One region of the Zoogloea sp. genome, then DNA from elsewhere that is predicted to be linked to it. Evidence: predicted binding sites of a transcription regulator. Region 1 holds the regulator's gene; each other region holds the start of a gene.

Region 1 (10,577 bases):
TCGGCCTGGTTCGACTGCGGCTTCATCACCTACTCCAACGATGCCAAATGTGCGCTGCTCGGCGTCTCACCGATGACCCTGGCGCGCTATGGCGCAGTCAGTGAGCAGACCACCGCAGCAATGGCCCGCGGCACGCTGGAGCGTTCGGAGGCCGACCTGGCCCTGTCGATCTCGGGTGTCGCCGGCCCCACCGGTGGCTCGCCGGAAAAACCCGTCGGCACGGTCTGTTTCGGCTGGGTCCGCACTGGCGAAGCAGCCCAGACTGCCACCTGCCACTTCGACGGCGACCGTGAAGCGGTGCGCCGCCAGGCCGTCATCTTCGCCCTCGAAGAGCTGCTCCGCCGCTACCGCTGAAGATCTCCGACGCTGGCGCGCACAGCACAAAAAAGTCAACCGGCATACGGTTTGCGATATTGCTGAGCAATTTCGCTGGACGCCCGCCAGTGACTGTATAAAATAACAGCATCGCCACATGCCTCGTGGTGAAAATTTGCTGCGGCACCTGCGTCCACTCCTACGCAAACTCTGTGCCATAATCTCCAAAACCCTTATCACAAGGATCAAGACAAATGGATGACAACAAGGCTAAGGCCCTCGCCGCTGCCCTTTCGCAGATCGAAAAGCAGTTCGGCAAGGGCTCGATCATGCGCCTCGGCGACGGCGAGGTAGAGCATGACATCCAGACTGTTTCCACCGGCTCCCTGGGCCTCGACATCGCCCTCGGCATCGGCGGTTTGCCCCGTGGCCGGGTTGTCGAAATCTATGGTCCCGAATCCTCCGGCAAGACCACGTTGACCCTGCAGGTCGTCGCTGAAATGCAGAAGCTCGGCGGCACCGCCGCCTTCATCGACGCCGAACACGCGCTGGACGTCACCTACGCCCAGAAGCTCGGCGTCAATATCGGCGACCTGCTGATCTCCCAGCCGGACACCGGCGAACAGGCCCTCGAGATCGCCGACATGCTGGTGCGTTCCGGCGGCGTGGACGTGGTCATCATCGACTCCGTCGCCGCCCTCACCCCAAAGGCCGAAATCGAAGGCGAGATGGGCGACCAGCTGCCTGGCCTGCAAGCCCGTCTGATGTCCCAGGCCCTGCGCAAGCTCACCGCCAACATCAAGCGCACCAACACGCTGGTGATCTTCATCAACCAGATCCGGATGAAGATCGGTGTGATGTTCGGCAGCCCGGAAACCACCACCGGCGGGAACGCGCTCAAGTTCTATGCGTCCGTGCGCATGGACATCCGCCGCATCGGCACCATCAAGAAGAACGACGAGGTAATCGGCTCCGAGACCAAGGTCAAGGTCGTCAAGAACAAGGTCGCCCCGCCGTTCCGCGAGACCCTGTTCGACATCCTGTACGGTGAAGGCACCTCCCGCGAGGGCGAGATCATCGATCTGGGCGTCCAGCACAAGTTCATCGACAAGTCCGGCGCCTGGTACGCCTACAACGGCGAGAAGATCGGCCAAGGCAAGGACAATGCCCGCGAGTTCCTGAAGAGCAACCCGCACATCGCCCGCGAAATCGAGAACAAGATCCGCGTGGCGGTTGGTCTGCCCGAAATGGCGGTGATCAGCTCCGCCGGCCAGGCGGCCGCCTGAAGCCCGGGGCGTCCGGAGAGCCGGCCTGATGGCGATGAACCTGCATGAGCGCGCGCTGCGCTGCCTGGCCCAACGGGAGCACTCCCGCATGGAGCTGGCACGTAAGCTCGGCGCACTCGGCAGCCCCGAGGAGGTCGATGCCGAGCTCGACCGCCTCGTGGACCTTGGCCTGCTGTCCGACGCCCGCTTCGCCGATGCCTATGTGCGCGCGAAGGCCAGCCGCTTCGGCGCCGCCCGCCTGAAACTGGAACTGAGCCGCCGTGGCGTGTCCGCCGAACTGATCGGCGACGCAATCGAGGAAAACACCACAGACAGCGAACTCGAACGCGCGCGCGACATCCACCGCCGAAAGTTCGCCACGCCGCCCGCAGACGCGCGAGAATGGGCACGGCAGGCGAGATTTCTTCAAGGTCGCGGCTTTTCCACCGAAATCATTCGTAGAGTCCTGAAAGAACAACCCGGCGATGAGCCTGCTTAAAGTCAGCAACCTGCGCAAGAAGTACAAGGCCCGCACGGTCGTTCACGACGTTTCCTTCAACGTCGGCAGCGGCGAGGTAGTGGGTTTGCTCGGCCCCAATGGCGCAGGCAAGACCACCTGCTTCTACATGATCGTCGGCCTGGTGGCCGCCGACGGCGGCGAGATCACCCTCGACGACGAGGTGCTGACCCATCGGCCCATCCACCAGCGCGCGCGCCTCGGGCTGTCCTACCTGCCGCAGGAGATGAGCGTCTTCCGCAAGCTGACGGTAGCCGAGAACATCCAGGCTGTACTTGAGCTGCAGAACCTTTCCAAGCCGCAGATCGCCAGCCGCCTCGACGAGCTGCTGAACGAACTGGGCATCGATCACCTGCGCGACAGCACTGCGATCTCCCTGTCCGGCGGCGAACGCCGGCGCTGCGAAATCGCCCGCGCGCTGGCCACTGACCCACGCCTGATCCTGCTGGATGAACCCTTCGCCGGCGTCGATCCGATCGCCGTCATCGACATCCAGAAGATCATCCGCTTCCTGAAGGACAAGGGGATCGGTGTGTTGATCACCGACCACAACGTCCGTGAAACCCTTGGCATCTGCGACCGTGCCTTCATCATCAACGCCGGCGAAGTGCTGGCCAGTGGCCGCCCGGACGAGATCGTTCATAACGAACAGGTCCGCCAGGTGTACCTTGGCGAGCACTTCAGGCTCTGAGGCCCGATACGACTCATGAAGCCCAGCCTCCAGCTCAAACTCTCCCAGCATCTCGCGCTGACGCCCCAGCTGCAGCAATCCATCAAGCTGCTGCAGCTGTCGACCCTCGAACTCAACCAGGAGATCGAGAAGATCCTCCTGGAGAACCCCATGCTCGAGCGGGAAGAGCCCGAGGGTGACCTCGGCTCGAGCCGCGTCGAGGCACCCGGCCCGCTGGCGCCGGCCGGCAGCGAGGCCGCCCACGAACGCGAGCAGGAGCAATCCCGCGAGGCTGAGCGGGAACGCGAGCCGGATCACGATTTCGACAACGGCGGCGAAGCTGGCGAATGGGCTGCGGCTGGCAGCGGCGGACAACGCGACGACGACGACGAGACCGACTTTCAGGAATTCCAGGCTGCCGTGCCGTCCCTGCGCGACCACCTCGACGCCCAGGTCGCTCTCACGCCCCTGTCCGACCGGGACCGGGCCCTGGTGCGTTTCCTCATCGAGGCACTCGACGACGACGGCTACCTCAGCCAGGACTTGGCCGATCTGCTGCCGCTGCTCCCGCCCGAACTGGAAATCGAGCTCGACGACCTCAAGATCGCTCTCCGCCAGATCCAGAGCCTTGACCCAGCCGGCATTGGCGCCCAAGACGTGGGCCAGTGCCTGGCCCTGCAACTGCACACCCTGCCCACCAGCGAAGCCCGCGACCTCGCCATCGCCATCGTCAGCGAACATCTCGAACTGTTGGCCGCCCGCGACTTCCTGAAGATCAAGCGCGCACTGCGCTGCAGCGACGACACCCTGCGCGAGGCGCATGCCCTGATCCTCGGCCTCAACCCGCGCCCCGGCGCCCAGTTCTCCCAGGCCGATACTCGCTACGTGGTACCCGACGTGGTGGTCCGCAAGCAGCGCAGCAACTGGGTCGTCAGCCTCAACCCGGATGCGATGCCGCGCCTGCGCATCAACCAGCTGTACGCCCAGATCCTGCGCGACAACCGCGGCGCCAGCGGCTCCCTGTCGAGCCACCTGCAGGAAGCGCGCTGGCTGATCAAGAACGTGCAGCAGCGTTTCGACACCATCCAGCGAGTTTCGCAAGCGATCGTTGACCGCCAGCGCCAGTTCTTCGATTATGGCGATGTGGCAATGCGTCCGCTTACCCTGCGGGAAATTGCCGAACAGCTGGATCTACACGAATCCACCGTTTCGCGAGTGACCACCCAAAAGTACATGGCCACGCCGCGGGGCATTTTCGAATTCAAGTATTTTTTCGGCAGTCACGTTGCCACCGACAGCGGTGGGGCTGCTTCCTCGACGGCGATTCGGGCGCTGATTCGCCAGCTCGTGGGGGCGGAAGACAAGAAGAAGCCCTTGTCCGACGCGAAGATTGCCGAGTTGTTGGGCCAGCAGGGTATCGTCGTGGCACGTCGGACAATTGCAAAATACCGCGAGTCCCTCGATATTCCGCCGGTCAGTCTGCGCAAAACCATCTGACAGAAAGGTAGCAACCATGAACCTCAACATCACGGGGCATCACGTCGAAGTTACGCCGGCCATCCGCGAGTACGTCACGACCAAGCTCGATCGCGTAATCCGCCACTTCGACAACGTCACCAGCGTCGGCGTGATCCTCTCGGTGGAAAAGCTGCGTCAGAAGGCCGAAGTCACCGTGCACGTGCGCGGCAAGGACATCTACGTCGAGAACGAAGATGCCGACATGTACGCAGCCATCGACGGGCTGATCGACAAGCTCGACCGTCAGGTCCTGAAGTACAAGGACAAGACCAGCGACCACGGTCACGACTCCCTGAAGCAGCACCTCGCCGAGTCCTGATTCCCGGCGCTAAGTAATACGCTTTTCCCCGGGACCGTTGTGGCTATAATGCGCCCCAATTGACACAACGGCCCCGGCGGCCCTCGCCTCCGGATCTTCCTGAATCGCCTTTCACCGGCAACCTGTGTCGGCCCGCTCCGCACACGGGAGAGTCCTCGCATGAACCTCATCGCCAAACTTTTGCCGCCGACCAATGTGGTCGTCGGACTCGAGGCGAGCAGCAAGAAGCGTGCTTTCGAGCAAGCCGGCCTGCTGTTCGAGAACAACCACGGCATCGGCCGCAGCACCGTCTTTGACAGCCTGTTTGCCCGCGAGAAGCTCGGCTCCACCGGCCTTGGCCAGGGCATCGCCATTCCCCACGGCCGCATCAAGGGCCTCAAGGAAGCGCTGGGAGCCTTCATCCGCCTCGCCGACCCTGTCCCCTTCGACGCCCCCGACGGACGCCCCGTCTCGATGCTGTTCGTGCTGCTGGTTCCCGAACAGGCCAACGAGCACCACCTCCAGCTGCTGTCCGAGCTAGCCCAGATGTTTAGCGACCGCAATTTCCGCGAGCAACTGATGAGCGCAGCCGATGCACAGGCTGCCCATGCCCTTTTCGCCCAATGGGGCAGCCATGCGTCAGACGACGGTCAGCCGGCTGTTTGACGACAACCTGGAGCGCCTGCGGCTGCGCCACATCTGCGGCAGCCTGGCGACCCGCATTTCGGTCTCGGAAGACCGTATCTGGCCTGCCGACATGGTCGGCCACCTCAACCTGATCCACCCGGACCGCCTGCAGATCCTCGGCTCCTCCGAGCTCGCCTGGGCCCGCCGCCAGACCCGCGAGAAGGTCATCCACCACGTTCGGGAAATCCTCTCCTACGCCCCGCCGGCCCTCATCGTGGCCGACGACGAAGAGATCCCGAGCATCATCCGCACCCTCTGCGCGAACGAGGACATTGCCCTCTTCGCCAGCCCGCTACCCTCCGCGAACGTCATCGACCTCCTGCGTAACTATCTTTCGCGCCAGCTGGCCGAACGAGTCGCGCTGCACGGGGTACTGATGGACGTGCTGGGCCTCGGGGTGTTCATCACCGGCGACTCCGGGGCCGGCAAGTCGGAACTGGCGCTGGAGCTGATCTCCCGCGGCCACGGCCTCGTCGCCGACGATATCGTCGAGTTCTCGCGCATCGCCCCAACCGTGCTGGAAGGGCGCTGCCCGGAGCTGCTGCAGGACGTCATCGAGGTGCGCGGTCTTGGCATCCTCAACATCCGCACGATCTTCGGCGAGACCGCTTGCCGGCGAAAGATGAAGCTCAAGCTGGTGGTTCACCTTCAGCGCCGCCAGCCGGGCCAGGAAGACCCCCTGCGGCTGACTTTGGATGGTGAGCAGCAGCCGATCCTCGGCGTACCGGTGCGCCGCGTCGTGCTGCCGGTGGCCGCCGGCCGCAACTTGGCCGTATTGCTCGAAGCCGCGGTGCGTTCAACGATCCTGCTGCTGCGCGGCATCGACTCGACCCAGGAATTCGTCGACCGCCAGCGTCGTGCGATGGAAGAGAGCGGCTTCTAGCCGCCCTGTCACATCCGGTCGCAAACAAAGCACTGGCGCGCCTCTCCGCTGTCAACAGTTTGTCCCGCGCTGCGTTTATGATGCATGCGCAGTACCGACAAACCGTCCATACGAGGAGTGGCACAATGAAAAAAATGATCCTGAGCGTCGCCGTTTCCCTGTTTGCTGCCAGCCTGGCGCCCGCAGCCTTTGCTGCGACCGCCCAGCAAAACAAGATGAAGGAATGCAATGCCTCCGCCGCCGACAAAAAGGGCGATGAACGCAAGGCCTTCATGAAGGACTGTCTGTCGGCCAAACCCGCCGCTGCCGCCAAAGATGGTAAGACCACCCAGCAGGACAAGATGAAGTCCTGTAACAAGGAAGCCGGCGAGAAGGCCTTGAAGGGTGATGAACGCAAGAAGTTCATGAGTAGCTGCCTGAAGGGCTGAGCGGCCGCCAGGCCGGCTTTACGCACATGAAAAGGGCCGCAAGAGCGGCCCTTTTTCTTTTGAGCAGGAAGCAGTGGACTGCTCAATCCAGGGCGAAGGCGACCACGTCCGACATGTTGTCGTTGACGGAAAAACCACAGCCGATGTGCCCCTTCTCACCGAGGATGAATTCCTCGCGCTTGACGCAATGCTCGGGCGTGCCCTCCTCGAGCAGGAAGGTACCGTTGGTGCTCGAATCGGCCAGATAGAACAAGCCATTCCGCAGCTCAAGGCGGGCGTGCCGGCGGGACACGCGCGGATCGGAAATCACGATATCGTTGCCGGTATCGCGCCCAAACAACAGCGCTGGCCGAGTCCCGTCAACCACCCAGTTCTGCCCGCGGTAGCTGACGCGCATCTGCTTCTGGGCATGCTGGGCCTCCTGGCGCAGCTCGGCGGGGCTCGGCGGCGGCGCCTCTCCGAGTTCGAGAACCGGGATGGGCATTTCACCCAGGCTGTCTTCCGCATGCCCCAACAGGCGCCGCAGGGAGGGCGTCAATACCCGCCCAAGGTTTTCCGACACCGCAATGCTGTCCGGGCCATGGCTCTCGACTAGCAGCACAGCGAGCTTCTCGGCATCCAGCCCAAGCCCTTCCGCCTCCGTCTCCAGCACCACGCCAGCCTTCAGTACCAGCTTAATGCCGCTCATCGGCGGCAAGGCGCGCACCCGCTCCCGCATCTCCCGGGCCGCCAGCAGGGCCGAATCGGCATCCGGGAAATGGGCTACCAGGGAGTCGCTCTTTACCGCAAAACCAAGCGCCTGATAGGCCTCCGCGCAGCGGGACATGCGGTTCAGACTGCGCTCGACCGCGTAGGCAGCCTCGGCCTCGCCCAGCTTTTCGGCAAGGTGAACGCCGCCGGCGATTTCAGCAAGGAGGAGGCAAGGCACCTTGGCGCGATCATGCATGCTGGACGGCTCCGCGATCTGCAGCGGACAGCTTGGGCTGGCACCGGAGCTGTCGGCTCCCGGCGGGGGCAGGACGGTGACTCATCAATCAGTTCTTCCAGATTCCGATCGGAATGGCTGCCTTGTCGTCGGCATGAGCCGGCAGCTCCGGGTTGTCGAAAACAATGTCGCCCTGTTCGACCTGGGTATCCCGCGACACATTGCGGAAGTCGAACAGCTCCGCGTCCGCCATATGCGACGGCACGATGTTCTTCATGGCCGTGGCGATCGACACGATACGCCCAGGGAAACGCTCATCCCAGTCGCGCAGCATGGTCTTGATCTGCTTGCGCTGGGCATTTTCCTGGCTGCCGCACAGGTTGCACGGAATGATCGGGTACTCCATGCCCCGCGCAAAACGCTCGATGTCCTTCTCCGAGCAGTAGGCCAGCGGCCGGATGACTACGTTCTGCCCGTCGTCACTGACCAACTTGGGGGGCATGCCCTTCATCTTGCCGCCGAAGAACATGTTCAGGAACAGGGTCTCGATCATGTCATCGCGATGGTGGCCAAGGGCGATCTTGGTCGCGCCGACTTCCTTCGCGGTGCGATAGATGATGCCCCGCCGCAGGCGCGAACACAGTGAGCAGGTCGTCTTGCCTTCCGGAATCTTGTCCTTGACAATTTTATATGTATCTTCGGTAACGATCCGGTATTCCACCCCGATGGATTCGAAGTACGCCGGCAACACGTGATCCGGAAAACCGGGCTGCTTCTGATCGAGGTTCATCGCGACAATGCGGAAATCGATCGGCGCCCGCTCCCGCAGCTCCATCAGCAGGCTCAGCAGGGTGAACGAATCCTTTCCGCCGGACATGCAGACCATCACCACATCACCGTCCTCGATCATCCGGTAATCGCCAATGGCCTCGCCCACCTTGCGCATCAGGAACTTCTTCAGGCGCAGGAAGGTGTTGGAATGACGGCTTTCCGTCTCGGGCTGATCAACGGCCTGGTTGGCAAGGGCTGGCACTACATTTTCCATGTCAATTAAATTTCCGAAAATTATAGTCCGATCGCCTCAATGCCGATCGGCATAAATGTTAATTAGCTCAAAGGTGGGCGCTGCGGCCACCGTCCACCGACAGGATCTGCCCGGTCACATAGGGCGCATCGAACAGCAGGAAGCGCACCGTGCGGGCGATGTCGGCCGGCGAACCGACCCGCCCCAGCAGCGTATGGGCGACGATGCGCTCCCGCTCCAGCGGCGGAAACTGCCCGTCGTCGGGCCACTCGATCGCCCCCGGCGCAACACCGTTCACCCGTACTCGCGGCGCCAGTTCCAGCGCCAAGGCACGGGTCAGGCCGAGCAGTCCGGCCTTCGCCGCACAGTACAAAGGGTAGCCCTTCAAGGGCCGCTCGGCGTGAATGTCGACGATATTGACGATCGCCCCGCCGCTCGCCGTCAGGTGGGGGGCCGCCGCCTGGGCAAGAAACAGAGGTGCCTTCAGGTTGGAACCGATAAGGTCGAACCATGCCGTTTCGTCGATATCCCCCAGGGCCGTCGGAAAAAAGCTCGATGCGTTGTTGACCAGCCCATCAAGCCTACCGAAATGACCCACGGCGGCCTCCACCAGGCCCGGCAGCGCCGCACCATCGAGCAGGTCAGCGCACAGGGCTACGGCCGAGCCGGGACGCCGCCCCCCGAGGTCGGCGACCAGGCCCTCGGCCTCGTCGCGGGAATGGCGATAATGCACCACCACCTGCGCGCCGGCGGCGTGCAGGCAACGCACGATTTCGGCGCCGACGCGCCGTGCGCCTCCCGTCACCAGCACGACCGGGGCGATCGGATCTTCAATCATGACTACCAGGGGAGCAAATCCAAGCGAAGGGCGTAATCATACGGCCCCCGACCCCTCGACGGTGCACTGCAACGAACGGGTAAAATACAGATTTTCCCCTATCCGCCCCCGCCATGAACCTGCCCCAGCCCTCCGCCGACGCCCTCGAACAGAGCGCACGCCTCGTTTCCCGCCTGCGCAGCCTGATCGAGGCCCAGGACGGCTGGATCTCCTTCGCCACCTACATGGCCGAAGCGCTGTACACGCCTGGCCTCGGCTACTACAGCGGCGGCGCCCACAAATTCGGCCCCGGTGGCGACTTCATCACCGCGCCTGAACTGACCCCGCTGTTCGGCCAGGCACTGGCGGCCCAAGTCCAGCAGGTCATGGAATTGTCGGCGCCCCACATCATCGAGGCCGGCGCCGGCACCGGCCTGCTGGCCGCCGACCTGCTGCTCGAGTTGGAACACCGCGGGGCGCTGCCTGAAAGCTACGGCATCCTCGAAGTCTCCGGCGAACTGCGCGAACGCCAGTTCGACACGCTCGCCGCCAAAGCGCCCCATCTGGCCTCCCGGGTCCGCTGGCTGGACAGTCTGCCTGAACACTTCTCCGGCGCACTGGTCGCCAACGAAGTGCTCGATGTAATGCCAGTGCACCTCGTCGCCTGGCGACCGGACGGCATCTTCGAGCGTGGCGTGGCCCTCGGCGCCGACGGTAGTTTCGTCTGGGCAGACAAGCCGGCAGGCGGCAAGGTCGCCGAGGCGGCCGCCGCCCTTGACGTGCCGCTGCCCGACGAAGGCGAGTACGTCAGCGAGATCAACCTCGCCGGGCGGGCCTGGATCGCCGAATGGGCGGCGCGCCTGGAACGCGGCGCCATGCTGCTGGTGGACTACGGCTATCCGCGGGCTGAGTATTACCTCGACAGCCGTGGCACCGGCACCCTGCTGTGCTACTTCCGCCACCACGCCCACGGCGACCCCTTCCTGTGGCCTGGGCTCAACGACATCACCGCCTTCGTGGACTTCACCGCGGTAGCCGAAGCCGGTTTCGAGGCCGGCCTCGACGTACTCGGCTACACCAACCAGGCGACGCTGTTGTTCAACTGTGGGGTCTTGGAATGCCTGGCCCGCCGGGCGCCGGAGGACAGCGTCGATTACATCCGCGCCGCCAAGGCAGTGCAGCGCCTCACCGGCCCCCACGAAATGGGCGAGCTGTTCAAGGTCATCGCCC
Region 2 (10,577 bases), on a different contig from region 1:
CGTTGGCCGATTCAGCCATCAAGCGCGCCCGCTCCATTTCCGCCAGGTGATTGCGCTCGTCCGTAATGTCGTCCAATAATGAGAGGACCCCTTTGGAATGATCCGCAGGATCGACGGCAGTACCCGTCAGTCGGACCCAAAAGCGGCTGCCGTCCTTGCGCACCAGTTCCTGCTCGCGGGAATAATATTCACCTCGCCATATCTTCTCGTAAGGAGCGCCACCTGCGGCGCGGTAGGTTTCATCGTCGGGATACCAGATAGCTGTCATCTTGCCGATCATCTCGCCCATCGGCCAGCCGAACATTGCGTGCAAGCGACGGTTTCCGCGAACAATGACCCGGTCGATGATCAGCGCGATGCCGGAACTTGCCGAATCGACGATCGCTTCCAGCTGCTGAGTGCGCAGGGTGAGTTCGGCCGAACGAGCAGCAACCAGTGCCTCCAATTGATCATTAAGAGCTGCGGTCGCCGCCTCGGCCTTCTTGCGCCGACGATTCTGGATGGCCAGCGCCGCTGACAGGGTGGCGAGCACCGCGATAGCCAGCGCCCCACCAAGCACGGCAGACCGGTACTCGCTCCATAGCATGCGCGGGCGGTTCAGGAATACAGTATTTGCCGGCAACCTGGCGGGGTCGCCACCCCAGCGCTGGAGCTGGAGCCAGTCGAACATCGGCTCAGGCGGCACGATGGCCTCGGTATCATTGGGATCGATTCGGCGTGTACCGGAAAGCACTTCGAAGCCGATCTCCCCCACCCGCCGGGCAACCGATGTGGTGTTGACGACCGAACCGCCGGTCAGACCAACGCGAATGTGGGCATCGTACAGGGCCAATACAGGTTGATTGGCTCGTTTGGCGACTTCGGTAGCAACCTCCGCCGGAATGAAATTGCGTCCGGTCTTGTCCTTGTAATAGGTTCCGAGGAGAACGAGGGTATCGCCTGGCAGGTTGGAGATGCGTTGCAGGACTTCGTCATAGGATAGCCCGGCGGTATCCTCCACCTCGAGGTGTTCCGGCATGGTGGCGAGCGCAGCCTCTACCTGCGTCTGGAAGTCAGGTTGCTGTGTAGCCGTACCGCCAACCACGACCAAACGACGCGTGCGCGGAAAGATTTCAAGCCCATAGCGGACGGTTCCCGCGATATCCCACCTTCGGACGATGCTCAGGACGGGATGTTTCGGTCCGCGCCAACTGACCGCCGGATTGGAAAGCAGGCTGCCCAGTACCGGAATCTCTGGCGGTACGATGCCGTTGCCTTCCTGAGCAAGAAACTCCAGTGCCTCCTGGTTCTGCACAACGACAAGACCGACGTTGGCCTTGTCCACTTTCTCGCGCAACAATTCTGCCAATCTTGCCCGCCACAGCGGATCAAGGTTGCGGACGAGGTCGAGCATTTCGACGTAAATATTGTTGGCGCTCACCCCATTTTCTTTGAGGGTGGCAACGACGCCGGAGGTCAGCGTGTCGGTGACCGGGAGACCGTATTGCACCCCCGAGAGAATCAAAACGGACTTGCGCTGCGATCCGCGATCACCGGCTGCGTGCTTTAATCCTTGCTCACCACCAATTGGGGTGGCCCAAACGGCCATAGAGGTTAGAAGCAAGAATATGCCGAAGACAGGAGAACATAATGCTCTTGCAAAATGAAGAAAGCACCGGCGATTAAAAAATCGGCCCAAGCTTTCCATCAATCTCCCGGAAAAAAGCACCGGGCACTCCTTATTTCGTCCGAGCTCCCCCGAAAGAAAGGTTAATTTTCTTTTCGGATGCTGTGGAGCTGCGGAATGGAGCATTTCTTGATCTTGGCCCAAATTTTACATCTTCACTTTATGCACAATCTGCCTGCCAAGTCTAGATATTCCGGCTTATAGCAAGGTACAGCACCCTTACGCAGACTCATCCACATTGGTCCCCAGCGTGCCATCCGTCACCTTGGCGGAAGGCTGCGCAGCGGTTGTCTTGCTACCCTCCTCTTCCGACTCCTGCTTCTTGTGGGCGTGGAGCTAGGCGCGACGGTGTTGTTGGGCTAGTTGCCGGTATCCTTCTTGAGAAACGGGGCAATGACATCCATCGGCAGCGGGAAGACGACGGTAGTGTTTTTGTCGGCACCGATCACCGTGAGCGTTTCGAGGTAGCGCAGCTGGATGGCCTGCGGTTCCTGCGCCAGGATCCTGGCGGCCTGGAAGAGTTTTTCGGAGGCCTGCAGCTCGCCTTCGGCGTGGATCACCTTGGCGCGCCGCTCCCGCTCCGCTTCAGCCTGCCTGGCAATGGCGCGGACCATGGATTCCGTAAGGTCCACCTGCTTGATCTCGACGTTGGAGACCTTGATGCCCCAGGCGTCGGTTTGCGTGTCGAGGGCTTGCTGGATGTCCAGGTTCAGCCTTTCGCGCTCGGACAACATGTCGTCGAGCAGATGCTTGCCAAGCACTGAGCGCAGCATGGTCTGCGCGAGCTGGCTGGTGGCGTTCATAAAATCGACGACCTGGATGATCGCCTTTTGCGGGTCCACCACGCGGAAGTAGATCACGGCGCTGACCTTGACCGAGACGTTGTCCTTCGAGATCACGTCCTGGGTGGGCACTTCCAGCACGACGGTGCGCAGATCGACCCGCACGGCCTGCTGGATGCCGGGGATGATGATTACCAGCCCCGGCCCCTTCACCTGCTGGAAGCGGCCCAGGGTGAAGACGACGCCCCGCTCGTACTCGCGGAAGATACGAATGGCCGAGGCGAGGAAGAGGATTGCCGCGAGAATCAGAAACGGCGTGAAGAAGCCGATTTCAACTGCATCCCAAAACATTTGCTGCCTCCTGTTCCTGAAGATTGCGGAACACCCGGGAGAGGCATCCCGTACACCTAGACTACGCCGATCGGTGTGCTGGTGATACGTTCAGGGAGCAAAGAGCGCGGGGACTGCTGACGAACGTCGATCCGTTATGAGACTGCCCTTGTCCAAAGGCCACGCTTACAGGGTTCCGGCCACGGCGCTGGCCAGAAAAGCCTTGTCCTTAAGATCCCAGTCGACGATGTGCGTGCCCAGGTAGTTCTTGATGATCTCCTGTAGCAACCGCAGATCTACGCCGCTGCTCATGCAACTGCATAGCAAGTCAGCGACCAGTTCCTGGATCGCCATGTGCTCTCGCTGATGCTCGACCAAGCCAGGGCATCTGTTCAGTTCCAGGAGCATCTCTTCGTGCGCGAAATGGCTATTCAGCAGCGCGGCGAAGTCATTGAGGATCTCATGAATGTCCCGGTGAACGGGAGGATTGCCAGTGCTCGTTTGTACTGGCAGGCAATCACACAGCGCAAAAAGCTGCTGATGCTGCTTATCGATCTGAGCTCCATCTACCTGGAGGCGGTCATGCCATTCGAGCGACATCTTCAATCCATTCTTTTTCCTGAGACTTTACGCAAGGCTCATGAAATGGATATGAGGAAGATCACTTTTAATGGATTTTGACAACAAAAAAGGGACTGCCCAGCAATCTGAGCAGTCCCGTTCTCACTCCAACTACAGGAAGGCAACTGTATTTGATGGTTGTCTGTGTTGCGCCTCCTGCGGCTCCTCCATGTCGGCGGCGACTCTAGCACAAGAGTTCATGTAGGGGTTAATACTTACAATTTACCCACGCAGGACGAAAAAAAACCCAGGCGCTATGCGGGCCTGGGCTTAATCCACACCAAAGGAGGAGGGTGGAGGAGACAGCCGACAGAGTACCGTCAGAACAGTCAGACCGGATTTGATTGTTCTGATCGATCCATAAATTTTTTTGTTGATCGGCAGCCAGGATGGCGCAAGTACAGCGAGAACGCGGGGCAGGCGTCGGATGGCTAGCGCGATTTCTGCAACTGCCCATGCTCTAGGGAAGGCAGCGTGCCGAACAAGGCGCGGTAATCCCGCGCGAAGTTGCCGAAGTGCCAGAAGCCCCAGTGGGATGCGGCTTCGGAGACGGTGGCGCAGTGCCGGAGCATGGCGCGGACGCCGTTGAGGCGGACGATCTTGATGAAATCCAGCGGCGTGCAGTTCAGGCCGACCTGAAAGCAGTTCTGCAGCGTGCGGCGACTCACGTTGAGGGTGTCGCAGAGTTCCTGGATGCTCGGCGGTGTATCCGGCGTGCCGACGACGATGTCACGCACGTTCTTGATGAGCTTGAGGCGCTGGGCATTGCTCATGCGCACCGTCTCGGTATCGATGCGCGTCAGCATCGTATCGATGAAGGCGTTGGCGATGGACTGCCCGAGAGAGTGCAGCAGATAGTCGCTTTCGAGGGTCTGCGGGGCGCGTTCGGCCATCAGCGAAATGCCGGTGATGAAGCTGCGCAGGGAGGCGATGCTCTTTTCGTCCACCTTGACCAGTTGCGGTCTTTCGAGCACCTGGGCGACTTTTTCCGCTTCGGATCGGCTGAGTTGATCGAGCAGGTCGGAGGCCCGGATGACGATGCCCGACATGACCAGGCCTTCCGGCGACAAATATTCGAATCCGCCCTGCCCCGCAAAACAATGCAATGCCGCGGTGGACATGGATTCGCCGCAAAAATGGCCGTCACCCTCATACGCCAATGGCAAGCCGATGGCGACGATATCCGGCGGCATTGCACCGGTCTGGAAAAGCGTGCTGCTGGTCGTCTCGAAAAACAATTGGAGACCGGGAAAATCGAGCTCCTTGAATTCCCCTTTGAAGGCCCCTGCGGAAAGCTGCGAGTAATGCTGCTGCCAGCCCTTCAACTGGGCGGCCTGTTCTTCCAGATCCGACGTGCGGACGGAGCGGATGTGGTTCTCACTTTCCGCTGTTTTCTCTGAAAAGGGTAGCCGCGTAAGGGACGAATCGTTCATCTCGAATTCCTGGAAGCGGGAATACAGTATCACGATAAATAGCGGCGGCAAGAGGTGTCGCCGTCGGTCGCACACTTGCCGATTTTGGACAGCACGCGCCGCCTTGCGCTTGACGACGAACCGGCAGAGGTACGCCCAACAACGAAGATCCCCATTTAAATCAGCATCTTGAAGCTCTACTTCAGGTCTGCCGATTTGCGATAGCGGCGCATTGGGCGCTGACTTAACGTTACGGAAGGGACGCGGAAAGCGGTACGCAGTCCCCTATATCCATAACGAGGAGACAATGGTGATCAAGTTTCAAGGCTGCGGCCTGCGCGTTGCGCGCTATGCCGCATTGGGGATGGCTTCGGGTTTTCTTCTCAGCGCTCCGTCCTGGGCTGCCGAGCAATCCGGCGCCACGCCGGCGGCACCGGGCTATTCGATGACGGGCAATGTTTCCTTCAGCAACGATTACGTCTGGCGCGGCCTGAGCCAGACCTTCGGCGGGCCGGCACTGCAATTCGGCGTCGATCTCAAGCATGCCTCGGGCGTATATGCCGGCTTCTGGGCCTCCAATGTTTCGGAGAAATGGGTTCCGGGGGCCAATCTCGAAACGGACTATTACGTCGGCTACAAGACCGGGCTGGGCTCGCTGTTCACCCTCGATCTCAATATGCTCTACGTCTATTACCCGTGCGGCGATTACCGCAAGGCGCTGGACGGAAAGACCTTCACGTCTTCAAAGCCGAATACGCTGGAGCCCTCAATCGGGATCAGCTACGACTGGCTATCGGTGAAATACGGCCGCACGCTGACGCGCTTCTACGGCTGGAACGTCAATAATTCCGCGCCGGGCGTATTCTCGGCGGAAGACCCGCGGGCTGGCGTGACCGGATCAACCCGCGGCTCCCAATATGCCGAGCTGGGCGCGTCCTACGATGTGATGGAGTCGGTCAATGTGTCGCTGCAGCTCGGGCGGGAATGGATCGCCCACAGCACCGGCCTCAACTGGTCCTACGCGCGGATCGGCGTGAACAAGACGCTGGCCGACAACTGGAGCCTGGGGCTGTCCGTCTGGGCGACGACCCGGCCGGATGCGTTCAAGCACTACGCGGCGCTGACCGGCAGCGGTGACACCGACAGCGTCGCCCGGACCCGCGCAGTCGTCTCGATCGCCCGTGCGTTCTGACCCGAGGAGGAATGGCATCCATGGAACTTGAAAAGCACGGCAAGCACGTCGGCAGCGTGACGCACCATGAGCTCAGCAAGACCCTCGGCACCTGGCAGTTGTGGGGCATCGCGGTCGGGCTGGTGATCTCCGGCGAATATTTCGGGTGGAGCTACGGCTGGGCTGCGGCCGGCACGCTGGGCTTCTTCGTGACGGCGATCTTCATCGCCGCCATGTACGCCACCTTCATCTTCAGCTTTACCGAGCTGACCACCTCCATTCCCCATGCAGGCGGCCCCTTTGCGTATGCGCGCCATGCCTTCGGACCCTTCGGCGGCTACCTGGCCGGGACGGCGACGCTGGTCGAGTTCCTGTTCGCGCCGCCGGCCATCGCACTGGCGATCGGTGCCTACATGAACGTGCAGTTCCCGGGGCTGGACCCCAAGCATGTGGCGGTGGGCGCCTACCTCGTCTTCATGGGGCTCAACATCGTCGGCGTGCAGATCGCTGCCACCTTCGAGCTGGTCGTGACGCTGATGGCGATCTTCGAGCTGCTGGTGTTCATGGGCGTCGTCGCGCCGGGCTTCTCGATCAGCAACCTGATGAAGGGCGGCTGGGCCGGCCACGACACGTTCAGCATGGATGCGGTGCCGGGCATCTTCGCGGCGGTGCCGTTCGCGATCTGGTTCTTCCTGGCCATCGAAGGCGTCGCCATGGCGGCGGAAGAGGCGAAGGATCCGAAGCGCTCGATCCCCATCGCCTACACGACCGGGATCCTCACCCTCCTCGTGCTGGCCATCGGCGTGATGATCTTTGCGGGCGCCGCCGGCGACTGGACCCAGCTGTCGAACATCAACGACCCGCTGCCGAAGGCCATGAAGTACATCGTCGGCGAGAACAGCGGCTGGACTCACATGCTGGTGTGGCTGGGCATGTTCGGCCTGATTGCGTCCTTCCACGGCATCATCCTCGGCTATTCGCGGCAGATTTTCGCGCTGGCCCGTGCCAGCTACCTGCCGCAATGGTTCGCCGAGGTGCATCCGCGCTTCAAGACGCCGCACCGGGCGATCCTGTCCGGCGGCGTGGTCGGCATCGCGGCGATCTACAGTGACGAGCTGATCCAGTTCGGTGGCCAGACCCTGACCGCCAACATCGTGACCATGTCGGTGTTCGGCGCGATCGTGATGTACATCGTCAGCATGCTGTCCCTGTTCAAGCTGCGCAAATCCGAGCCGGGCATGGAGCGGCCTTTCAAGGCGCCCTTCTACCCCTACTTCCCGCTGTTCGCGCTGATCGGCGCAGTGGTCTGCCTCGCCACAATGATCTACTACAACGGCGCGGTGGCCGCGGTCTTCTTCGGCCTGCTGGTGGTCGGCTACGTCGTCTTCATCGCCGTCAAGGGGCAACGCGAGACCGCGCCGCTGGACGACATGCTCGAATCCGCAGAAGAGATGCAACTGGAGCAGCAGCTCACTTCGAAGGCCAAGGCCTAACCGTGCGGGGGCCGGGCATCGCCCCGGCCCCCGCGGCAGAGAAGCAAGGAACACCCCATGCCGATGTACTCCCATACTGTCGACCACAAGGTCTACCGGTTCCAGGATCTGCGGGATCTGCTGGCCAAGGCGTCGCCGGCCCGCTCCGGCGACTACCTCGCCGGCGTCGCGGCGGCCGACTACGAGGAGCGGGTCGCCGCCCAGATGGCGCTCGCTGAAGTCCCGCTGGCGCAGTTCCTGTCGGAAACTGTCATCCCCTACGAGCAGGACGAGGTCACCCGCCTCATCATCGACCGCCATGACGCGGAAGCCTTCCAGCCGGTGGTGCACCTGACGGTTGGCGATTTCCGCAACTGGCTGCTGTCCGACCTGGCGACGGAAGACTCTCTGGCACGCCTCGCGCCGGGCCTAACGCCCGAGATGGCGGCGGCGGTGTCGAAGATCATGCGCATCCAGGACCTGATCCTGGTGGCCAAGAAATGCCGCGTCGTCACCGCCTTCCGCACCACCGTCGGCCTGCCCGGCCGGCTATCCACCCGCCTGCAGCCCAATCATCCGACGGACGATCCGGCGGGCGTGTCGGCGAGCGTCGTCGACGGGCTGATGTACGGCAACGGCGACGCAGTGATCGGCATCAACCCGGCCACTGACAACGTGAACGCGGTGATCACGCTGATCCAGATGCTTGACGCGGTAATCCGCCGCTACGAGATTCCGACCCAATCCTGCGTACTGACCCACGTGACGACCAGCATCGAGGCGATCAACCGCGGCGCGCCGCTGGATCTGGTGTTCCAGTCGATTGCCGGCACCGAGGCGGCGAACCGCAGCTTCGGTATCAACCTGGGGATTCTCCGCGAGGGTTACGAGGCGGCCCGCGCCCTCGGGCGCGGCACCGTCGGCCAGAACGTGATGTATTTCGAAACCGGGCAAGGCAGCGCGCTGTCAGCCAACGCCCACCACGGCGTCGACCAGCAGACCTGCGAGGCACGGGCCTACGCGGTGGCGCGGGAATTCTCGCCCTTCCTCGTCAATACCGTGGTCGGCTTCATTGGCCCGGAGTATCTGTACGACGGCAAGCAGATCATCCGCGCCGGCCTCGAGGACCACTTCTGCGGCAAATTGCTGGGCGTGCCGATGGGCTGCGACGTGTGCTACACGAACCACGCCGAGGCCGACCAGAACGACATGGACATGCTGCTGACGCTGCTCGCCGTGGCCGGGATCAACTTCGTAATGGGCATCCCCGGCTCGGACGACGTGATGCTCAATTACCAGACCACATCCTTCCACGACGCGCTCTACGTGAGGAAGGTGCTCGGCTCGCGGCCGGCGCCCGAGTTCGAGGCCTGGCTGCAGCGGGTCGGCATCTTCTCCGGCGACGCGAAGATCCTCGCCGACAAGACGCCGGGGATTTTCCTCGACAGCATCCGCAAGCTGGGAGTCTGACATGAGCGACATCCTCACCCCGAACCTGTGGCACGTGCTGACGCGCTTTACCCAGGCCCGCATCGGACTCGGGCGGGCCGGCACCAGCCTGCCGACGCGCCCACACCTGGAATTCCAGTTCGCCCACGCGCGGGCCCGCAACGCGGTGCATCACCCGCTCGACGAGCAGGCGCTGCGCATGGCGCTGGACACGCGCGGCTGGCGCAGCTTCATGGTGCACAGCGCGGCCCAGGACCGGGCAATCTATCTGCAGCGGCCGGACCTCGGGCGGATTCCGTCCGATGCGTCGACGGCGCAACTGCAAGCCTTCGCCGATGCGCGAGCCGAATGCGACATCTCCATCGTGGTGGTGGACGGGCTGTCCGCCTTCGCCATCGAGCAGAACGCCCTGCCTTTCCTGGACCTGCTGATGCCCGAGCTCGCCAAGCAGACCTTCACGGTGGCGCCGATCAGCATCGTGCGTCAGGGCCGGGTTGCCATCGGGGACCCGATTGCCAAGGCGCTCGGCGCAAAGCTGGTAATCGTGTTGATCGGCGAACGACCGGGGTTGAGCTCGCCCGACAGCATGGGCATCTACCTCACCTGGGCTCCGCAGCCGGGCATCAACGACGCGCAGCGCAACTGCATCTCCAACGTGCGCAAGGACGGCCTTGAGTACGGCGAGGCGATCCACAAGCTGATGTACCTGGTCACCGAAGCCTTCCGGCGGGAGCTGTCCGGCGTGATGCTGAAGGACGAGACCGCGGCCGCGCCCCAGCGCCTTGGCCGGGTTGGGCAGAACTTTCTTCTGGAGTAGTCCCTTTGTAGTTGATGTCACCTTTTTGGGTTGAGGATCTCCCCCTCAACCCATTTTTTGCGTCTACGGCATTGGCTGTCTTTGCATGGCCTGGCGCAATTCAATCATCCCCGCCAAATTTCGAGGTGCAGGAATGGCACTCGAAGAGGTCGTCAGTCTTCGCTCACTCTACGGCCTGCTGCTCATTCGAGGATGACGGCCATACCGGACATGGCGGACTCCTGAAGCAATCTCAGACTGGGAAGCCCGCATTGTCCTTACCTGGTCGCCTGGAAGCCACGGCGCTGACGCTGCGCCGAGGAACCCGCAAGCCTTACATACAGGTTCCTCCGTTACCTGAGAGGCTCAGATCGGCGTGGAGAATTGCACCCAGAACGAATTGCCCTTGGGCCCGTTCTCCACGTCCACCTCATGCAAGGCCTTGAAGACGATGCCACTCGCCTTGTCGAAGGCGTAGAAGACCTGCGGACCAAGCCCGAGTTTCTTCAAACGGTTGCCGCCGGCAACGGCACCGGCCTCGGCTCGGTCGTCGGAGAACTGGTAGGTGTGGTAGCCAGCCAGGGACAGCTGCAGTTGCGGCATGGATGAAGGCCGGTAGCCGACGCTGAAATCGGTGTTCAGCACATTGCCAGAGCGATAGCCGGTCGCCTTGTTGCGCTCGTTGAAGGACAACGTGGGCGACATGGAAAGCTCCCACGCCGGCGTAATGAACCATGTGAGGCCGAATTCCTGCACATAGGACCGGTAATTGCTGGTGGTATTGGCCAGGCCATTGCGGTCGAAATTGCCAAGCGGGACAAATCCGCTGAAACCGGTGAGCAAATGCAGCGACGGTGACGGGGAATAAGTCAGGTACA
Region 3 (10,577 bases), on a different contig from region 1:
AGTACCGGACGGAAGAGCAGGGCGCCATTGATGGCAACACGGTCAGCATGGATGTGGAGCGCAGCGCCTTTGCCGAAAATTCCGTCCAGTACCAGGCCAGCGTGACTTTCATCAACGGCCTGCTGCGCTCCATGCAGCAAGCTATCCAGGGTCAGTAAGGAGAACGTTCGTGAGCATGCTCAATGTCTTCCACGTGGCTGGCAGTGCGCTCACCGCGCAGTCCCTGCGTCTCAATACGACAGCCAGCAACCTGGCCAACGCCGACAGCATCACCTCCAGCAATGGCCAGCCGTACAAGGCCAAGCAGGTCGTGTTCGCGGCGACGCCGATGGCGGGCCCAGGCGCCCAGGGCGTGCGCGTAACCCAGGTCGTGGAGAGCGCCGCGCCGATGCGAATGACCTACGATCCGAAGAGCCCGGCGGCCAATGCGGAAGGTTATGTAGCGCTCCCAAATGTGAATGTCGTCGAAGAAATGACCAACATGATCTCCGCTTCCAGGGCCTACCAGACCAATGCGGAAGTGATGGGGACCGCAAAGTCCCTGATGGAAAAAACATTGACCATCGGTCAGTAAGCGTAACGGAGCACGATGATGAGTACCGTCAATTCCACGACCTCGACTACCGCTGCCGATGTGCTGGCCGGGCTGCAGAAGTCCTCGAAGGCCACCAGCAAGACCGACGATGCGCAGACCCGTTTCCTGAAGCTGCTCACCGAACAGCTCAAGAACCAGGATCCGCTCAATCCGACCGACAACGCGCAGATGACGTCGCAACTGGCACAGATCAGCACGGTGAATGGCATCGACAAGCTCAACGCGACGCTGACCTCCCTGCTCGATCAGTCCCAGTCCAGCGATGCCCTGCAGGCTGCAGCGCTGGTGGGCAAGGGCGTAATGGTCTCCGGCAACACCCTGGCCCTGTCGAGCAGCAAGGCCTATGGTGGTTTCGAGGTCGCCAGCGCTGCCGACAAGGTGACGGTCACGATCAAGGATGCCAATGGTATCGAGGTTCGCAAGATGGAGCTCGGCGCGGTCGACGAGGCGGGCGTCTATAACTTTGCGTGGGATGGCAAGACCAACAATGGCGCCGTTGCGGCCGACGGGAAGTACACGGTCAGCGTGAGCGCGACCCGCGGTGATACCGACGTGAAGCCGACCGCGCTGACCCTGACCACGGTGAACAGCGTGCTGCGCTCCAGCACCGGTAGCGTGTCGCTGGACGTGGGGTCGGGCGGGACCGTCGCCCTGTCCGACATCAAGCAGATTCTGTAAGCGGAGACGAAAATGGGATTCCAACAAGGTTTGAGTGGCCTTTCGATTGCGTCCAAGGCCCTCGATGCGATCAGCAACAACGTGTCCAACTCCGGGACCGTCGGCTATAAGCAGGCCGTTGCCCAGTTCTCCGACGTGTTTGCGGCTTCCTTGGCCAGTGGTGCGACCCAGGTTGGTATCGGCGCCCAGGTCGCCAAGGTGGCCCAGCAATTCGGGCAGGGCAACATCACGACCAGTACCAATGGCCTCGATCTGGCGATCAATGGCCAGGGCTTCTTCCGGATGAGCAACGATGGTGCGATCACCTACAGCCGGAATGGTCAGTTTCAGACCGACAAGAACGGCTACATCGTGAATTCCCAGGGCTTGCGTCTGACCGGCAAGGTGGCGGACGCGAACGGTGTCCTGACCGGTGCGACCGGCGACCTCAAGCTCAATCTCAGCGACGCCAAGCCCCAGGCGACCAGCAGCGCCGGCTATAACGTGAACCTTGATTCCCGTTCCGCCACGCCGACCTCCCTCACCGCTGCGTCGGGCAAGAGCGCGGCCATCGCCTCGTTGACTGGTGCGACTCCGTCCTTTACGTTGGCGGCGACCGATAAGCTGACTTTCCAACTCGACGGTGAAACCGGCTCGACGGTGGTGACCATGCCGGCCGGGACCTATACCGACGTGGGTTCTCTGGCTGCGGCGATCCAGACGGCCATCGACCAGAGCGCGCTCAAGGGGCGCATCAAGGTGGCGGGTGACAGCACCCCGGCCCTCACTTTCACGTCGGCGCGGACCGGTCGCCTGTCCGGCATCACCGTCACCGGCACGCCGGCCACGCTGCTGCCCACGACGACGACAGCGGGCAGCAATGCCAACTTCAGCATCAATGACCCGAGCAGCTACACCAGTTCGACTTCGCAGACTGTGTATGACTCCCTCGGCAATCCGCACACCCAGTCCCTGTACTTCGTAAAGACCGCCCAGGCCAATACCTGGGACGTGTACAGCAGCCTGGACGGCTTGCCGCCGCAGATCAATGCGGATGCCAAGGCGCTGAATCCGACCACCACTGAAAACCGCTGGATGTCGGTCAGCTTCGACAGCAATGGGGTGTTCCAGAGCACCAGCCTTTACCAGAAGGATCCGGCCAATCCGACGCAGATGGCCTATGTGCAGAGTCCGAGTTCCAAGGTCCAGGTCGCCTACGACATCACCACCGGTGCCACCACCCAGCTGACCTTCGACGTCGATCTGAATGGCACGACCCAGTTCGGCAACAGCTACGGCATCAACCAGCTGACCCAGGACGGTTTCACCACCGGCAAGCTGTCCGGCCTGAGCGTCAGTGCCGACGGTACGGTGCTGGGCAACTTCAGCAATGGCCAGTCGCGGGTCATGGGGCAGGTGTTCCTGGTCAGTTTCCAGAACCCCAACGGCCTCAAGTCTGTCGGCGGCAACCAGTGGGTGTCCACCAACGACTCCGGTCCGGAGCAGCCCAATGCCCCGGGTACCGGCGTGCTGGGTGTGATCCAGTCCGGCGCCCTGGAAGACTCCAACGTGGACCTCACCGCAGAACTGGTCAACATGATCACCCAGCAGCGCGCTTATCAGGCCAACGCCCAGTCCATCAAGACCCAGGACCAGGTCTTGCAGACCCTGGTCAACCTGCGTTGATGAGTTGAGCGGGGCAAGCCATGGACCGTCTGATCTACACCGCCATGACCGGCGCCTCCTCCACGATGGGGCAGGAGGCGTCCGTTTCCCACAATCTGGCCAACGCCACCAGTACCGGTTTCAAGGCGGAGTTGCACCGCCTGCGCGCGGTGCCGGTGCAGAACGCGCAACTGCCGACTCGTGCTTTTGTGGTGGACGCCAGCGTATCGGACGACCTTTCCGCAGGAACCCTGCAGAGCACCGGGCGCGGATTGGACATGGCGGTCCAGGGCAAGGGCTGGTTTGCCGTCCAGTTGCCGGACGGCAGCGAAGCCTATACCCGCAATGGCAGCTTCGAAGTCAGCCCCAACGGCATCCTGCAGACCCGCAACGGATTGCCGGTCCTCGGCAACGGGGGGCCGATCACCATTCCGCCGGACGTGGAAGTGCAACTGGGCGCCGACGGTACGCTGTCCACGGTGCAGCGCTCGGGTTCGCGCAACAACACCAGCGCGGTGGACCAACTGAAGCTGGTCAATCCGCCAGAGCAGGATCTGCAGCGCGGCGCAGACGGCCTGTTCCGCCTGGCAAATGGTGCCCAGGCACCGGCAGATCCTGCCGTCAAGGTTGCCGCCGGTTACCTGGAAGGCAGTAACGTGAACGTCGTCGAGCAGATGGTCTCGATGATTTCCCTGTCCCGCCAGTACGAAATGCAGACCAAGATGCTGAGCACCGCCCAGGAAATGGACCGCTCTGCCACCCAGCTCCTGGCGAAGAGCTGAGCGGCGCCGGGCGGGGCGGAATAGGCGGGGCTTTCCCTGTCTGCTCCGGAGCTGGAACACCTCTTGCTCAGTCTAGTATCGAATCCACTGCGGCGGTCGATCCTGTCGCCGCAGTAACCAGATACCCAGGAGCCCGCCATGCTCATTCGTTCCCTCTCGACTGCCGCCACCGGCCTCGAAGCCCAGCAGACCCAGCTGGACGTCATCGCCAACAACCTTGCCAACGTTTCGACCAACGGCTTCAAGCGTTCGCGGGCGGTCTTCGAGGATCTGCTGTACCAGAACCTGCGTCAGCCGGGAGCCCAGTCCACCCAGCAGACGACGATTCCGTCGGGCTTGCAACTCGGCGTCGGGGTGCGGCCGATTGCCACCGAGCGCAACCACACCCAGGGAACGCTGACCCTGACCGGCAACGCGCTGGACGTGGCGATCAACGGCGAGGGCTTCTTCCAGATCCTGCTGCCGGACGGCACCACGGCCTATACCCGGGATGGCGCCTTCCAGAAGGACGCCAACGGGCAGGTCGTAACCTCCAGCGGCTACCCGCTGCAGCCCGCCATCACGATCCCCTCGAATGCCCTGTCCCTGACCATCGGCAAGGATGGCGTGGTGTCGGTGACACTGCCCAACCAGACTGCGCCGTCCCAGATTGGCAACATCCAGGTGGCCAGTTTCGTCAATCCAGGCGGCCTGCAGAGCATCGGCGAAAACCTTTTCCTGGAAACCGCTGCCAGCGGCACGCCCAATCCGAACACGCCGGGCACCAACGGCGTCGGTGTGCTCAACCAGACCTACGTGGAATCCTCCAACGTGAACGTCGCCGAGGAACTGGTGCTGATGATCCAGACCCAGCGCGCCTACGAACTCAATTCGAAGGCGATCTCCACGTCCGACGCGATGCTCGGCAAGCTGACCTCCCTGTAAGTCCTGCACCGCGGAGATTGATCGTGTCCCTGTCTCGTCCCCTTTCCGTGCTGCTGCTGGCTGGGCTGAGCGGTTGCGCCGCCCTGCAGAGCACCCCGCCGACAGCCGTCCATCAACCGATGACCATCCGTCCGGAAGCGCGTCCGGCCCAGGCCTCCCAGGGCGGCTCCATCTTCCAGCCGAGCTTTTCGCGCCCGCTGTTCGAGGACCGGCGAGCCCGCTTCGTCGGCGACGTGATCACCATCAACCTGGTCGAGCAGACCGCAGCGAGCAAGAAGTCGTCGGCCAATGCGGAGCGCAATGCCAGCCTCAGCGCCTCGCTGTCCGGCCTCGCCAAGGTGCCGCTGGCCGGTGCCCTCAACGGGCTCGGCGCAACCGCCTCGGATGCCAGCAAGTTCGGCGGCAAGGGCGATGCGGCGGCCAACAATGCCTTCACCGGCACGATCACCACGACGGTCATCGAGGTGCTCTCCAACGGCAACCTGCTGGTGTCCGGCGAGAAGCAGATCGCCATCAACCAGGGCAATGAATTCATCCGTTTCTCCGGCATCGTCAATCCGGTGAACGTGACCGGCGCCAATACCGTGCAATCCACCCAGGTGGCCGATGCGCGCATCGAGTACCGGGCCAACGGCTATATCGACGAAACCGAGAACATGGGCTGGCTGCAACGTTTCTTCGTGAACGTGATGCCTTTCTGAGGGGCTTGAACGATGTCTTCCTTCTCCCGTCTGTGCCTGGCCCTTGCCGCGGTGGCGAGCCTGGCCGTGGGCGTTCCGGCCCAGGCCGAGCGCCTGAAGGATCTGGCCTCTATCGGCGGTGTGCGGCAGAACCAGCTGGTCGGTTATGGCCTGGTGGTCGGTCTCGATGGCTCGGGCGATCAGACCACCCAGACGCCCTTCACGGTGCAGAGCATCATCAACATGCTCGGCAACCTGGGCGTCACGTTGCCGCCTGGGCAGTCCCTGCAGCTCAAGAACGTGGCGGCGGTGATGGTCACCGCCAGCCTGCCCCCCTTCGCGCGGCCAGGGCAGCAGATCGACGTGACGGTCTCGTCGATGGGCAATGCGCGCTCGCTGAAGGGCGGAACCCTCGTGATGACGCCGCTGAAGGGGGCAGACGGGCAGATTTACGCGATGGCCCAGGGCAGCCTGGCGGTGAGCGGAGCCAGCGGTTCGGCGGGCGGCGCGAAAGTGACCGTCAACCACCTGTCAGCCGGGCGCATCCCGGGCGGGGCGACGGTCGAGCGGGCGGTGGCCAGTCCGGTGGGGCAGGGGGATTCGGTCTTTGTCGAGCTCAATGAAGCCGACTTTGGCACTGCCCAGAATGTGGTCGATGCGATCAACCGCGTTGCCCCCGGTGCCGCTCAGGCCATCGACGGTCGTCAGATCCAGGTGCTTGCGCCGGAAGATCCCAACCGGCGGGTGGCCTTCCTTGGCCGCCTCGAGAACCTCGACGTGACGCCGGCGGTGCAGGCGGCCAAGGTGATCGTCAATTCGCGTACCGGTTCGGTGGTTATGAACCAGAAGGTCGCCCTGCAGAATTGCGCGGTTGCGCACGGCAGTCTGACCGTCACGGTCAATAACGATCAGCAAGTGAGCCAGCCGAACCCGCTGGCCGGCGGTCAGACCGCGGTCACCAACAAGGGTTCGGTGGATATCAAGCAGGAAGGCGGCACCCTTTTCAACATCAAGGCCGGCACCAACCTGGCCGATGTGGTCAAGGCTCTCAACGCGGTGGGCGCCAACCCCCTCGAACTGATCGCCATCCTGCAGGCAATGAAGGCCAGCGGGGCCTTGCGCGCCGAGCTTGAGGTGATCTGATGGCCGACTTCAGCCAGATCAACGCCCTCGACCCGAATGCGCTGTCCGGCCTGAAGCGCTTGTCGAAGGACAATTCGCCGGAGGCCATCAAGGAGGCGTCCCGCCAGTTTGAAGCGCTGTTCGTGCAGCAGGTCATGAAGTCGATGCGCGATGCGACGCCCAAGGGCGGCATGTTCGACAGCGAAGAGACGCGCATGTACCAGTCCCTGCTCGACCAGCAGATGTCCATGCAACTGTCCGCCCGCGGGCGCGGCTTCGGCCTCGCCAAGGTCATCGAGCGGCAGATGAGCCAGGGGCGGGAGCCAGTGAGCCTGCCTGACGGCCCGGTGCCGCTGGAGCCGTCGATCCGGCGCAGTTTCGATATGGCGCTGCCGCCTCCGGCAAAGGACGGCGGTAGCGGCAATGCTGCGGCAAATTCTGCCGTAACCTTGCCGGCCGCTGGTGTCGTCGGCGGCACTGCTCCGCAACTGTCGGACATGGCGAGTAGCAGTCGGGCCCGGGCCTTTGTCGACAAGGTCTGGCCGCAAGCCGTCGAGGCCAGCAAGGCGACCGGCATCCCCGCGCGTTTCCTGGTCGCCCAGGCGGCGCTCGAGACCGGCTGGGGCAAGCACGAACTGAAGAATGCGGACGGCACGCCCAGCTACAACCTCTTCAACATCAAGGCTGGACGGAACTGGGCGGGAGGGACCGTGAATACCTCCACCACCGAACACCGCAATGGCCAGCCGACCGCGGAGAGCGCCCGTTTCCGGGCCTACGCCTCCTATGAAGAGTCCTTCCGCGATTACGCGCGTCTCATCGCGGGCAATCCCCGCTACGCCGCGGTCGTTGGCCAGACCGATGCCACCCGTTTTGCCCGCGGCCTGCAGGAGGCCGGCTACGCAACCGATCCGCAATACGCGAACAAGCTGGCCCGCATCATTAACGGCAATACCCTGAGGGTCGCCCTCGGCGCGGGGGCAGTGCCCAGCGCCTGAGCGGCGCCGTTTGCCGGTTCACTGCTGGCAAAGTTCTTGCGTAGTCTGCCGTAGATACCTCCGAATCAGGGACGCGGATCATGGGCAGCAGCATCTTCAACATTGGCCTCACCGGACTCAACGCCGCCCAGGCGGGGCTCATCACGACCAGCCACAACATCTCGAACGCGGGAACGGCCGGTTACAGCCGCCAGTCGACGGTCCAGAGCACCAACCCGGCGATGTTCAGCGGCGCTGGCTTCTTCGGTGAAGGGACCAAGGTCGATACGATCAAGCGGGCCTACGACAGCTTCCTGACCAACCAGGTGCTGTCCGCTGATACCAAGTACAACGAGTACAACGCCTACAGCGTCGAGATCAGCCAGATTGACAACATGCTGGCGGACGCCACGGTAGGCCTTGAGCCGGCGGTGGACTCCTTCTTCCAGGGCGTGCAGGAAGTGGCCGCCAACCCGTCGAGCATCCCGGCCCGCCAGTCGATGATCTCCAGCGCCCAGAGCCTGGTGGATCGTTTCCAGAACCTGGCGACCCGTCTCAACGACATCCGCTCCGGCGTCGAAGGGCAGATCAAGGACACCGTCACGTCGATCAGCACCTACGCCCAGGAAATCGCCGACGTCAATCGCCAGATCGCCATTGCCCAGCAGGCTGGCTCATCCCAGCCGGCCAACGATCTGCTCGACACGCGCGACCAGCTGGTGAAGGAGCTGAACCAGCTGGTGCGGGTGTCCACCACCACGGCCAGCGATGGCTCCATGTCCGTCTTCATCGGCACCGGTCAGCCGCTGGTGGTTGGCATCAATGCCACCAAGCTCGAAGCCCGGCCGTCCACCACCGATCCATCGCGCCTCAACGTAAACATCATCACCCAGAGCGGTGCCCCGCTGACGGTGCCCGAGAGCCTGCTCGGCGGTGGCAAGCTGGGTGGCCTGCTGGCGATGCGCTCCGAGTCGCTCGACGCGACGCAGAACCAGCTCGGCCTGATCGCCGTCGGCCTGAGCTCTGCGTTCAACGCCCAGCACGCGCTGGGCCAGGATCTCAATGGCAACCTGGGGACGTCCTTCTTCACGACGCCCGCCGTCACCGTGCTGAGCGACTCCAGCGCGACTACGACGCCGCCGACGGTGCAGCTGAGTAACGTATCCAAGCTGACCGGCGATGATTACAAGCTGGTCTTTACCGATGCTGTCGGCAATTATTCGCTGACCCGGCTTTCGGACGGCATGTCGGTGAGCCCCGCGACGGTCGGTTTGTCGATCACGCCGCCGGCGACCTCCAAGCCCGGCGACAGCTTCGTGATCCAGCCCACCCGTAACGCCGCGGCCAACATCAACGTCGCCATTTCCGATACGCGCATGATCGCCGCCGCGGCGCCGGTTACCTCATCGGCCACCAGCGGCAACCTGGGCTCGGCCAGCATCACGGCGCCGGTGGTATCGAGCACGGCTAATCTGGCCAGCTTCGGCACGCCGGCGGCACCGCTGAAGCTGACCTACTCGGGCGGTGCCTTGAGCGGCTTTCCGGCCGGCCTCCCGGTCACCTACACGCCGGCGGGTGGCACCGCGGTGACGGTGGCGGCGCCGGTCGCCTCGATCCCCTACACGAGCGGGATGACGGTAAGTTTCGGCGGCGTCTCCTTCGCGATGAACGGTGCCCCGCAAACCAACGATACGTTTACGCTCGCGCCCAACGCCGGCGGCGTGTCGGACAGCCGCAACGCGGTGCTACTGGGTAATCTGCAGACCAGCAAGCTGCTTCTCTCCGCCAGTGGCCAGCCGTCCGCCACCTTCCAGTCGGTGTATGCCCAGCTCGTCAGCGCGGTTGGCAACAAGGCCCGCGAGGTCAGCGTGAACAGCGATGCGCAAAAAAGCCTGGTGGATCAGGCCGTCCAAGCCCAGCAATCGGTGGCCGGCGTAAATCTGGATGAAGAAGCGGCCAATCTGATCCGTTATCAACAGGCATACCAGGCGGCAGGCAAGGTCATGACCATTGCCTCCAAACTTTTCGATCAAGTGCTGGCCCTCGGCCAGTAAGGAGCGCCATCATGCGAGTCACCACCGGCATGATCTTTGAAAGCGGCGTCGCGCAGATCCAGTCGCAGAACAGCCAGCTGCTCAAGAGCCAGAAGGAAGTCGCCACCGGGCGCAGGGTACTGGCACCGTCGGACGATCCGGTCGCGTCGGCACGGGCGCTGGAAGTCACCCAGTCGAAGAGCGTCAATGCGCTGTACACCTCCAACCAAGGCTATGCGACCGACCAGCTCAAGCTGGTGGATAGCAAGCTGAGCGCCGCCACCGATCTCGTCACCTACGTCCGTACCCGCGCCGTCGAATCCGGCAATGGTGCCTATACCAACAGCGAGCAGCTCAGTATCGCTGCGGACATCACCCAGCAGTATTCCGCGCTGCAGGGTATTGCCAATAGCCAGGACTCCACCGGCGAATACATCTTTGGTGGCTACACCAGCAACACCCAGCCTTTCGTCGGCAACCTGACCACCGGCATGACCTACCAGGGCGACCAGGGGGCTCGCACGCTGCAGATCTCCTCGTCGCGCAACCTGCCGATCACCAGCTCCGGCGACGAGATCTTCAACGTCCTGCGCGCACCGGCAGGCTCGGCCTTTGCGCTCAGCTCGGCTGGCAACACCGGCACGGCGCTGGTTTCCGGCCTGGGTTTGAACGCCTACAACGGCCACAGCTACGACATCAGCGTGGGTGCGGGCCCGACCTACCAGGTCTTCGATTCGACCGCCGATCCCACCCATGCCGCGCCGATCACGCCAACCGTGACGGTTAACGGCTCCGACACGACCCTCACTTTCGGCGGCGTGAGCATGACTCTCAGCGGCGCCGCGGCAGCCGGCGATAGCTATTCAGTCGGCACGGTGGCCAGTGCCTTCGACGTGATGGGCAATTTCGTGGCGGCCCTGCAGTCCGGCAACTCGGCAGTGACCCGTTTCGGCGGGCGCCAGGCCATTGCCGGCATGGATGCGGCGCAGGACAGCATTTCGCGGGTGCAGGCCGGTGTCGGCTCCCGCATGCTGGAGGTGGAAACACAGCAGAACATCGGCAGCAGCCTGGACCTGCAGTACAGCGAAACCCTGTCGCGCCTGCAGGACGCCGACTATGCTTCCGCGGTGAGCAACCTGTCC

What was found. The regulator sigma-54, encoded in region 1, starts transcription at its own class of promoters, with help from an activator protein. The targets are predictions, from matches to a motif close to TGGCACGCTTNCTGCTNA.
Region 2: ACE3RX_RS12535 (TorF family putative porin) is a predicted target of sigma-54. The motif match lies at 4,900-4,917, and genes of this name have one in related genera.
Region 3: flgG (flagellar basal-body rod protein FlgG) is a predicted target of sigma-54. The motif match lies at 3,752-3,769, and genes of this name have one in related genera.

What each region holds. Positions count from the first base shown of each region.
Region 1 covers NZ_JAYSDK010000007.1:98,506-109,082, reverse strand. Annotated here, with positions in the region: gene pncC (nicotinamide-nucleotide amidase) at 1-354, shown strand, start outside; gene recA (recombinase RecA) at 570-1,601, shown strand; gene recX (recombination regulator RecX) at 1,627-2,079, shown strand; gene lptB (LPS export ABC transporter ATP-binding protein) at 2,066-2,788, shown strand; gene ACE3RX_RS06335 (RNA polymerase factor sigma-54) at 2,804-4,264, shown strand; gene hpf (ribosome hibernation-promoting factor, HPF/YfiA family) at 4,281-4,604, shown strand; gene ptsN (PTS IIA-like nitrogen regulatory protein PtsN) at 4,764-5,249, shown strand; gene hprK (HPr(Ser) kinase/phosphatase) at 5,218-6,153, shown strand; gene ACE3RX_RS06315 (PsiF family protein) at 6,279-6,581, shown strand; gene ACE3RX_RS06310 (FHA domain-containing protein) at 6,664-7,527, opposite strand; gene ttcA (tRNA 2-thiocytidine(32) synthetase TtcA) at 7,616-8,551, opposite strand; gene ACE3RX_RS06300 (pteridine reductase) at 8,619-9,368, opposite strand; gene ACE3RX_RS06295 (class I SAM-dependent methyltransferase) at 9,482-10,577, shown strand, end outside.
Region 2 covers NZ_JAYSDK010000018.1:68,380-78,956, reverse strand. Annotated here, with positions in the region: gene ACE3RX_RS12560 (response regulator) at 1-1,792, opposite strand, end outside; gene ACE3RX_RS12555 (slipin family protein) at 2,026-2,799, opposite strand; gene ACE3RX_RS12550 (bacteriohemerythrin) at 2,965-3,378, opposite strand; gene ACE3RX_RS12545 (helix-turn-helix domain-containing protein) at 3,831-4,520, opposite strand; gene ACE3RX_RS12540 (hypothetical protein) at 4,536-4,799, shown strand; gene ACE3RX_RS12535 (TorF family putative porin) at 5,122-6,003, shown strand; gene eat (ethanolamine permease) at 6,024-7,475, shown strand; gene ACE3RX_RS12525 (ethanolamine ammonia-lyase subunit EutB) at 7,533-8,924, shown strand; gene eutC (ethanolamine ammonia-lyase subunit EutC) at 8,926-9,720, shown strand; gene ACE3RX_RS12515 (transporter) at 10,066-10,577, opposite strand, start outside.
Region 3 covers NZ_JAYSDK010000031.1:4,968-15,544, reverse strand. Annotated here, with positions in the region: gene flgB (flagellar basal body rod protein FlgB) at 1-158, shown strand, start outside; gene flgC (flagellar basal body rod protein FlgC) at 170-574, shown strand; gene ACE3RX_RS17290 (flagellar hook assembly protein FlgD) at 593-1,273, shown strand; gene ACE3RX_RS17285 (flagellar hook protein FlgE) at 1,286-2,938, shown strand; gene flgF (flagellar basal-body rod protein FlgF) at 2,959-3,699, shown strand; gene flgG (flagellar basal-body rod protein FlgG) at 3,838-4,623, shown strand; gene ACE3RX_RS17270 (flagellar basal body L-ring protein FlgH) at 4,647-5,324, shown strand; gene ACE3RX_RS17265 (flagellar basal body P-ring protein FlgI) at 5,337-6,446, shown strand; gene flgJ (flagellar assembly peptidoglycan hydrolase FlgJ) at 6,446-7,423, shown strand; gene flgK (flagellar hook-associated protein FlgK) at 7,504-9,456, shown strand; gene flgL (flagellar hook-associated protein FlgL) at 9,468-10,577, shown strand, end outside.